Regions from separate parts of the Mesorhizobium silamurunense genome, predicted to be linked through region 1. Evidence: predicted binding sites of a transcription regulator. Region 1 holds the regulator's gene; each other region holds the start of a gene.
What was found. Region 1 encodes PhoB, which activates phosphate uptake and scavenging genes when phosphate is short. Its sites were predicted from a motif close to TGTCATNNANCTGTCAT; they were not measured.
Positions count from the first base shown of each region.

Region 2: the regulator PhoB is predicted to act here: its motif matches at 1,360-1,376, upstream of AU465_RS11670 (YdcH family protein).
Region 3: the regulator PhoB is predicted to act here: its motif matches at 1,174-1,190, upstream of phnC (phosphonate ABC transporter ATP-binding protein).

Region 1 covers NZ_LPVS01000070.1:201,633-203,898, reverse strand. Annotated here, with positions in the region: gene pstB (phosphate ABC transporter ATP-binding protein PstB) at 1-440, shown strand, start outside; gene phoU (phosphate signaling complex protein PhoU) at 458-1,165, shown strand; gene phoB (phosphate regulon transcriptional regulator PhoB) at 1,185-1,874, shown strand; gene AU465_RS20255 (hypothetical protein) at 2,199-2,266, shown strand, end outside.
Region 2 covers NZ_LPVS01000041.1:8,704-10,969, forward strand. Annotated here, with positions in the region: gene ispG (flavodoxin-dependent (E)-4-hydroxy-3-methylbut-2-enyl-diphosphate synthase) at 1-824, opposite strand, end outside; gene AU465_RS11670 (YdcH family protein) at 1,111-1,290, opposite strand; gene AU465_RS11675 (YdcH family protein) at 1,529-1,732, shown strand; gene AU465_RS11680 (IclR family transcriptional regulator) at 1,750-2,266, opposite strand, start outside.
Region 3 covers NZ_LPVS01000079.1:32,894-35,159, forward strand. Annotated here, with positions in the region: gene AU465_RS22510 (DapH/DapD/GlmU-related protein) at 1-250, shown strand, start outside; gene AU465_RS22515 (DUF1868 domain-containing protein) at 379-1,089, shown strand; gene phnC (phosphonate ABC transporter ATP-binding protein) at 1,260-2,117, shown strand; gene phnD (phosphonate ABC transporter substrate-binding protein) at 2,261-2,266, shown strand, end outside.

The DNA of each region.
Region 1 (2,266 bases):
CCTTCGGCGTCAGGCTGTATGAGAAGATCAGCAAGGCCGAGATGGACAACCGCGTCGAGCAGGCGCTGAAGCGTGCGGCGCTTTGGAACGAGGTCAAGGACAAGCTCAATGCCAGTGGCCTCAGCCTCTCCGGCGGCCAGCAGCAGCGGCTCTGCATCGCCCGCACGGTAGCGGTGAAGCCGGAGGTCATCCTGCTCGACGAGCCGGCCTCGGCGCTCGATCCGCTGTCGACCGCCAAGATCGAGGAGCTGATAGACGAGCTGCAGGCCGACTACACGATCGTGATCGTCACCCACAACATGCAGCAGGCGGCGCGCGTGTCGCGGCAGACGGCGTTCATGTATCTCGGCGAGCTGGTCGAGTTCGACCGGACCGAGAAGATATTCACCTCGCCTCGCGAGAAGCGCACGCAGGACTACATCACCGGCCGCTTCGGCTGAGTTCATACGAGGACACAATCATGGCCCATACGGTCGCTTCCTTCGACGAGGATCTGAGGCAGATCAGCCAGCTCATCCGTGACATGGGCGATCTTGCCGGCTCGATGGTCGGCGCGTCGACCAAGGCTCTGCTGAACTCCGACAACGCGATGGCGCAGCGCGTGGTCTCCGACGATGCCATCATGGACGCGCGGCAGCGCGAGCTCGACGATCGCGCCATCACGCTGATCGCGAAACGCCAGCCGATGGCCGACGACCTGCGCAGCGTGGTCGGCGCGATCCGCATGGCCGGCGATCTCGAGCGCATCGGCGATCTTGCCAAGAATATCGCCAAGCGCGTCGGCTCCGTCGGCGTCAGCGCCGCGCCGCGCGACCTATCGCACTCCATCGACTCGATGGCGCAACTGGTGCTGATCCAGGTCCAGGGCGTGATCGAGGAATACACGGCGGGCGACGCCGCGGCGCTCGCCAAGCTCAGGAACGACGACGAGCGCATCGACGTCAAATACACCTCCGTCTTCCGCGAGCTGCTGACCTACATGATGGAGGATCCGCGCAACATCACGGCCTGCACGCATCTTCTGTTCTGCGCCAAGAATCTGGAGCGCATCGGCGACCATGTGACCAATATCGCCGAGAACGCCTACTATGTGCTGACCGGCACGCAATTGCCCGCGAACCGTCCGAAACAGGACGAAACGGCGATGTCGGCGCCGGCGGCCTGACAGCGAAGGTACCTGCTATATGATCGCGCCACGCATCATGGTGGTGGAGGACGAGGAGCCGCTGGGGGTGCTGCTCCGCTACAACCTCGAATCCGAGGGCTATCAGGTCGAGGTGGTTACCCGCGGTGACGAAGCCGAGATCCGCCTGCAGGAGAACGTGCCCGACCTTCTGGTGCTCGACTGGATGGTGCCGGCGGTTTCCGGCATCGAGCTTTGCCGGCGGCTCAGGATGCGGCCCGAGACAGAACGGCTGCCTATCATCATGCTGACCGCGCGCGGCGAGGAAAGCGACAGGGTGCGCGGCCTCTCGACGGGCGCCGACGATTACCTGGTCAAGCCGTTCTCGACGCCGGAATTCATGGCCAGGGTCAAGGCGCTGTTGCGCCGCGCCAAGCCGGAAGTGCTGTCCAGCGTGCTCAAGGTCGGCGACATCGTGCTCGACCGTGAATCGCACCGCGTCTACCGCAAGAAGAGCGAGATCAGGCTCGGCCCGACCGAGTTCCGGCTGCTCGAATTCATGATGCGCCATCCCGGCCGGGTGTTCTCGCGCAGCCAGTTGCTCGACAATGTCTGGGGCGAGACGATCTATATCGACGAGCGTACGGTCGACGTGCATGTCGGACGCCTGCGCAAGGCGGTCAACAACGGCCGCATGCCGGACGTGATCCGGACCATCCGCGGGGCGGGCTACGCGATCAGGGAAGATTAACGATGCGCTGATATGCAGGTGCGGCCGGCCTGCGACCAGCCCGTTTACCGACCGGATTTGATGATCTTCGCCTCGCGCACAAGCGAGTTCAGTTCAAGCCCATCGGGAAGATGAGTTCGAGCGCTTGATTTTCGGGAATGCCGGTATCTTTAACAAGCAGCTGAACGATAGCGTCGACCGGCTTGCTCCTCTCCGGCTCTATTGGCGAATAACAATAACGACCGTCGCGCGTTATCGTTCCGTAAGCATATTTTGATATTGAAAAACGCCGATCTGGATTTATAAAAATCGACGTTTCCCATTGCTTCCCTGAGGAGAGCTGCGATGGATAACGTCCGGAGAAACGAAGCCAAATCCCCCAAAATCGAAGTGATTGAAACCTGCGGCGAATG
Region 2 (2,266 bases), on a different contig from region 1:
CCATTCGGCTCCGGCGTCAGCGAGATGCGGATCGTGTCGCCGATGCCTTGCTGCAGAAGGATGCCCATCGCCGCGGAAGAGGCGACAATGCCCTTGGTGCCCATGCCGGCCTCTGTCAGGCCGAGATGCAGCGCATGATCGGAGCGCGTCGCCAATTCGGTATAGACGGCGATCAGGTCCTGCACGCCGCTGACCTTCGCCGACAGTATGATCTTGTCGCGGCCAAGCCCGATCTCTTCAGCCATCTCGGCCGACAGGATCGCCGACTGCACGATCGCCTCGCGCGTGACTTCCTGCGCGGTGAGCGGCGAGCCCTGGGCCTGGTTCTCGTCCATCAACCGGGTCAGGAGCTCCTGGTCGAGCGAGCCCCAGTTGACGCCGATCCGCACCGGCTTGTCGTATCTGATCGCCATCTCGACGATCGCCGCGAACTGGCGGTCCTTCTTCTCCTTGAAGCCGACATTGCCGGGATTGATGCGGTATTTCGCCAACGCTTCGGCGCAGGCCGGATGATCGGCAAGCAGCTTGTGGCCGATATAGTGAAAATCGCCGACCAGCGGCACGTTGACGCCGAGCCTCAACAGCCTTTCCCGGATGAGCGGCACAGCGGCGGCGCTCTCGTCGCGGTCGACGGTGATGCGCACGATCTCCGAGCCGGCACGATGCAGCGCGGCAATTTGCGCGACCGTCTGGTCGACATCGGCAGTGTCGGTATTGGTCATCGACTGCACGACGACCGGCGCGCCGCCGCCGACCGTCACGCCGTCGATATCGACGCCGACCGACGCACGGCGCGGGAAAGGAGAAGAAAAATATCCGGTCATGGCCGGCAGCCTTTAGCTTGGAGCAGAAAGATGCTCAAGGGTCCGGGCATGAGGTGGAGGAGCAAAGAAAGCTTGTCAATGGCAAGGAGCGGACGATCGGCCCAATCGGCTGCCTGAGCCGTTGCCGAGACCATGATAGCCAACTCCGGCTGCGAAGGCGCCCAAACCACGCCGCCGCTACCGAAACTGGTCAAAATTAAAACTAAACACCCAAACCCCGGTGGCATCGAAGCTACCGAGTGGATGATTGCGCCGTAAATGGCGCGTGATGTTGCCTAGAGGAGCTTCAGTGCGCCGTTGGTTTCGCCTTCAGCTTTTCAATCTCGTCCTTGATTGCCAACTTGCGCCGCTTGAGAGTGGCGATCTCGAGGTCGTCTACCGAAGGATGATTCATCGCGTCGATAATCTCACGCTCGATGTCGCCGTGCTTTCGCTGCAGCTCATCAAGATGGGATGCAAGAGACATGATTGGTTCTCCCTTTCATGGTTTCCTCGATTGCAGCCGTCGCAGGCACGTCCACCGCAGGTCGCTACTGTGACGGCACGGTGACAGTTTGCCACCAACCAATCTCGATGTCGAATGCCGTGTGGTAGCATTCCACGACAATGTGAAATGTGATATCAGCGGCGCGCCGGTCACAAAACCCCACCGGCCCCGCCCAGACAGGCCCATCCTTGGGCGATGCATACGCAGACGGTAGAGAATGTCCGAACAGGAACAGGCTGAAATACGCCTAGAATATTCCCGGCTCAAACAGGAACACGCCGATTTCGACGCCGCCATCAATGCGATGATCGCCATGGGTTGCGACCCGCTGCAGATCCAACGCATGAAGAAGAAGAAGCTCCTGCTGAAGGACCGGCTGATGGCGCTGGAAGACCGCATCATCCCCGACATCATCGCCTGACCGCCAGCTTTCCTTCGCTACGAGATTGAGAGCCTGGCGGCGCGCTCGCGCAGCAGCGCGACCAGTTCGCCTGTCCGCGCTTCCGACGTGTCGATCGGAACCACCAGGCACATCGTCGCCTCGACCTTGCCGGGTGCCGAAAAGACCGGCGCCGCCAGGCATTTGGTGTAGGCGTCGACAAGGCCTGAGGTCACGCAATAGCCGGTGACGCGGGCTTTTGCGATGTCGTCGATGAAGTCGTCGAGTTCGATCTTGCGGCCGTCCGGCAGCACGAGGTCGTCCTCAGAGATCATCGCCTCGATCCGGCTCCGGTCGAGGCCGGCAAGCAGCAGCCGGCCGGACGCGGTCCAGGGCAGCGGTATCTGCAGCCCGGTGGCCGAGCTGATACGGAACGGCCTCATACCCGGGCTCGAATGGACGATCGTGTAGCGGCCGCTCTGCAGCATGCAGAGCTCCGAGGTTTCCCCCGTCTCGCGCGACAGCGTGTCGACCTCCTGCCGTCCGCGCCTGAGCAGGTCGTTGCCGCGCATGTAG
Region 3 (2,266 bases), on a different contig from region 1:
CCTGCCCGGCGTGACGGTCGGCGACGGGGCGGCGGTCGGCGCGGGTGCGGTGGTTTCGAAGGATGTCGCGCCCTACACCATCGTCCCCGGCGTGCCGGCAAAACCGATCCGCGAGCGTTTCGACCGCCGCACCGCCGAGCGCTACCAGGCGCTCGCCTGGTGGGATTGGGACCATGCCCGGCTGCGTTCAGCGCTCGACGATTTCCGCGAGCTCTCGGCCGAGGCTTTCTTGGAGAAGTATGGCGGCTGATTCTGGTGAATGGTGAATGGTCAATAGTGAATGGCGGACAACGCGGATCGGGCTAGGAAGCCCCATTCACCATTCACACCCTTGACACATGACTCGGACAGGACGCCATCTCCCCAAGGAGATCGCTCATGCTCGCCACAGTCAGACCTTCGCTCGCCTCCTTCTTCGAAGGCACCAATCCGGCGCCGCCGGTGCATCTCGGCACCCGCTACGACAGGTCGGGCAACTTCCTCCTCGAGCCCGGCAACACGGTAGTCAGCCACCTCGTCCAGGGCTCTCCTTCCGAAGCCGCTGTCATCGAGGTGCGCGACCGCATGCGCGCCATGCCGGACGCCGACCGCCTCGCCTTCACGCCGATCTCCAGCCTGCACATGACCGTGTTCCAGGGCATCATCGAATACCGCCGCCGGCTCCCCTACTGGCCCGCCGATGTGCCGCTCGACGCCAGCGTCGACGACATGGCGCGTCTCTATCTCGAGCGCCTGCGGGGCTTTGAAGGCAACGGCGCCTTCAAGATAAAGACCATCGGCGTCACGCCGAACGGCCTGACAGTAGCCGGCGCCACGGACGAGGACCGGCTTATCCTCAAAGCCTGGCGCGATGCGCTGTCGGTGCCGTTCGGCTACCGCCATCCCGACCACGACGTGTATGTCTTCCACATCACTTTCGCCTACCAGATCCGCCGCCTCGCCGACGAACGCGCGGCCGCCTGGCAGGATATGTTCGACGATTGCCTGTCGTTCCTCGAACGCGAGGCTCCGGTGATCGAATTGCGCCCGCCGGCCTTTTGCAGCTTCAAGGATATGAAGCATTTCGAGGAATTGTTGGTCCTTGGCTAGCCTATGCATGTCGCCCAAAAGTGCACAGCGGTTTTGGGACAACGACATGCATAAACAAGGATGGCCTGTGGGCGGTAACAAAACTGACATCAATCCGACACCCCAGCTTCATGGGGCTGCGCTAGCGAAGGTTAACGGACCTTCAAACCGCGACGGACTGGAGTCTTGCCATGTCAGCATCATCGGCCACGCTGGAAATCCGCGGCGTAACCCGACGATTTGGCAAGAACACCGCTGTCAGCGATATCAGCGTCTCGATCCCGCAGGGCCAGATGGTCGGCATCATCGGCCGCTCCGGCGCCGGCAAGTCGACGCTTCTGCGCATGATCAACCGTCTTATCGATCCCAGCCAAGGATCGATTTTTTTTGACGGCGCCGAGGTTTCCAGCCTGCAGGGCTCGCCGCTGCGCCGCTGGCAGCGCGACTGCGCCATGATCTTCCAGCAGTTCAACCTGGTGCCGCGCCTCGACGTGCTGACCAACGTCCTGCTCGGCCGCCTCAACCACCGCTCCACCTTCTCCAATCTGCTCGGCATGTTCTCGCGCACCGAATGCGCCGAGGCGGTGGCCGCGCTCGAGCGCCTCGACATCGCCCGCACCGCGCTGCAGCCGGCCGGCACGCTGTCCGGCGGCCAGCAGCAGCGCGTGGCGATCGCACGCGCCATGATGCAGCAGCCGAAGGTGCTGCTGGCCGACGAGCCGATCGCCTCCCTAGACCCGCTCAACGCCAAGGTGGTGATGGATTCCCTGCGCGACATCAATCTGCGCGAAGGCATCACCGTCGTCACCAATTTGCACACGCTGGACACCGCCCGCGCCTATTGCAACCGCATCATCGGCATGGCCGCCGGCAAGGTCGTCTTCGACGGCGCGCCCGAGGATCTCGACCGCGACGCCGTGCGCACCGTCTATGGCGCCGACGCCAACGGCGTCGAGATCACCGAGGCCATCACGTCGACCAGCGTCAGCATCAAGCCGAAGCTCACCGCATCCGCCGGACCGCTCGAACCGGCCTTCCCTGGCTACTGAATCCATCACCCCGGGACCGAAATGGTCCCGGGCAAATCGGGGACTTCGATAAGAGCAACCCGGATCGCCCGCCCGCGTCAAAGGCTGAATTCAAAATTCGAACGCTGCCGGCGCGAAGCCGGCAAAACAGGAGAGAGGTCCAAATGTTC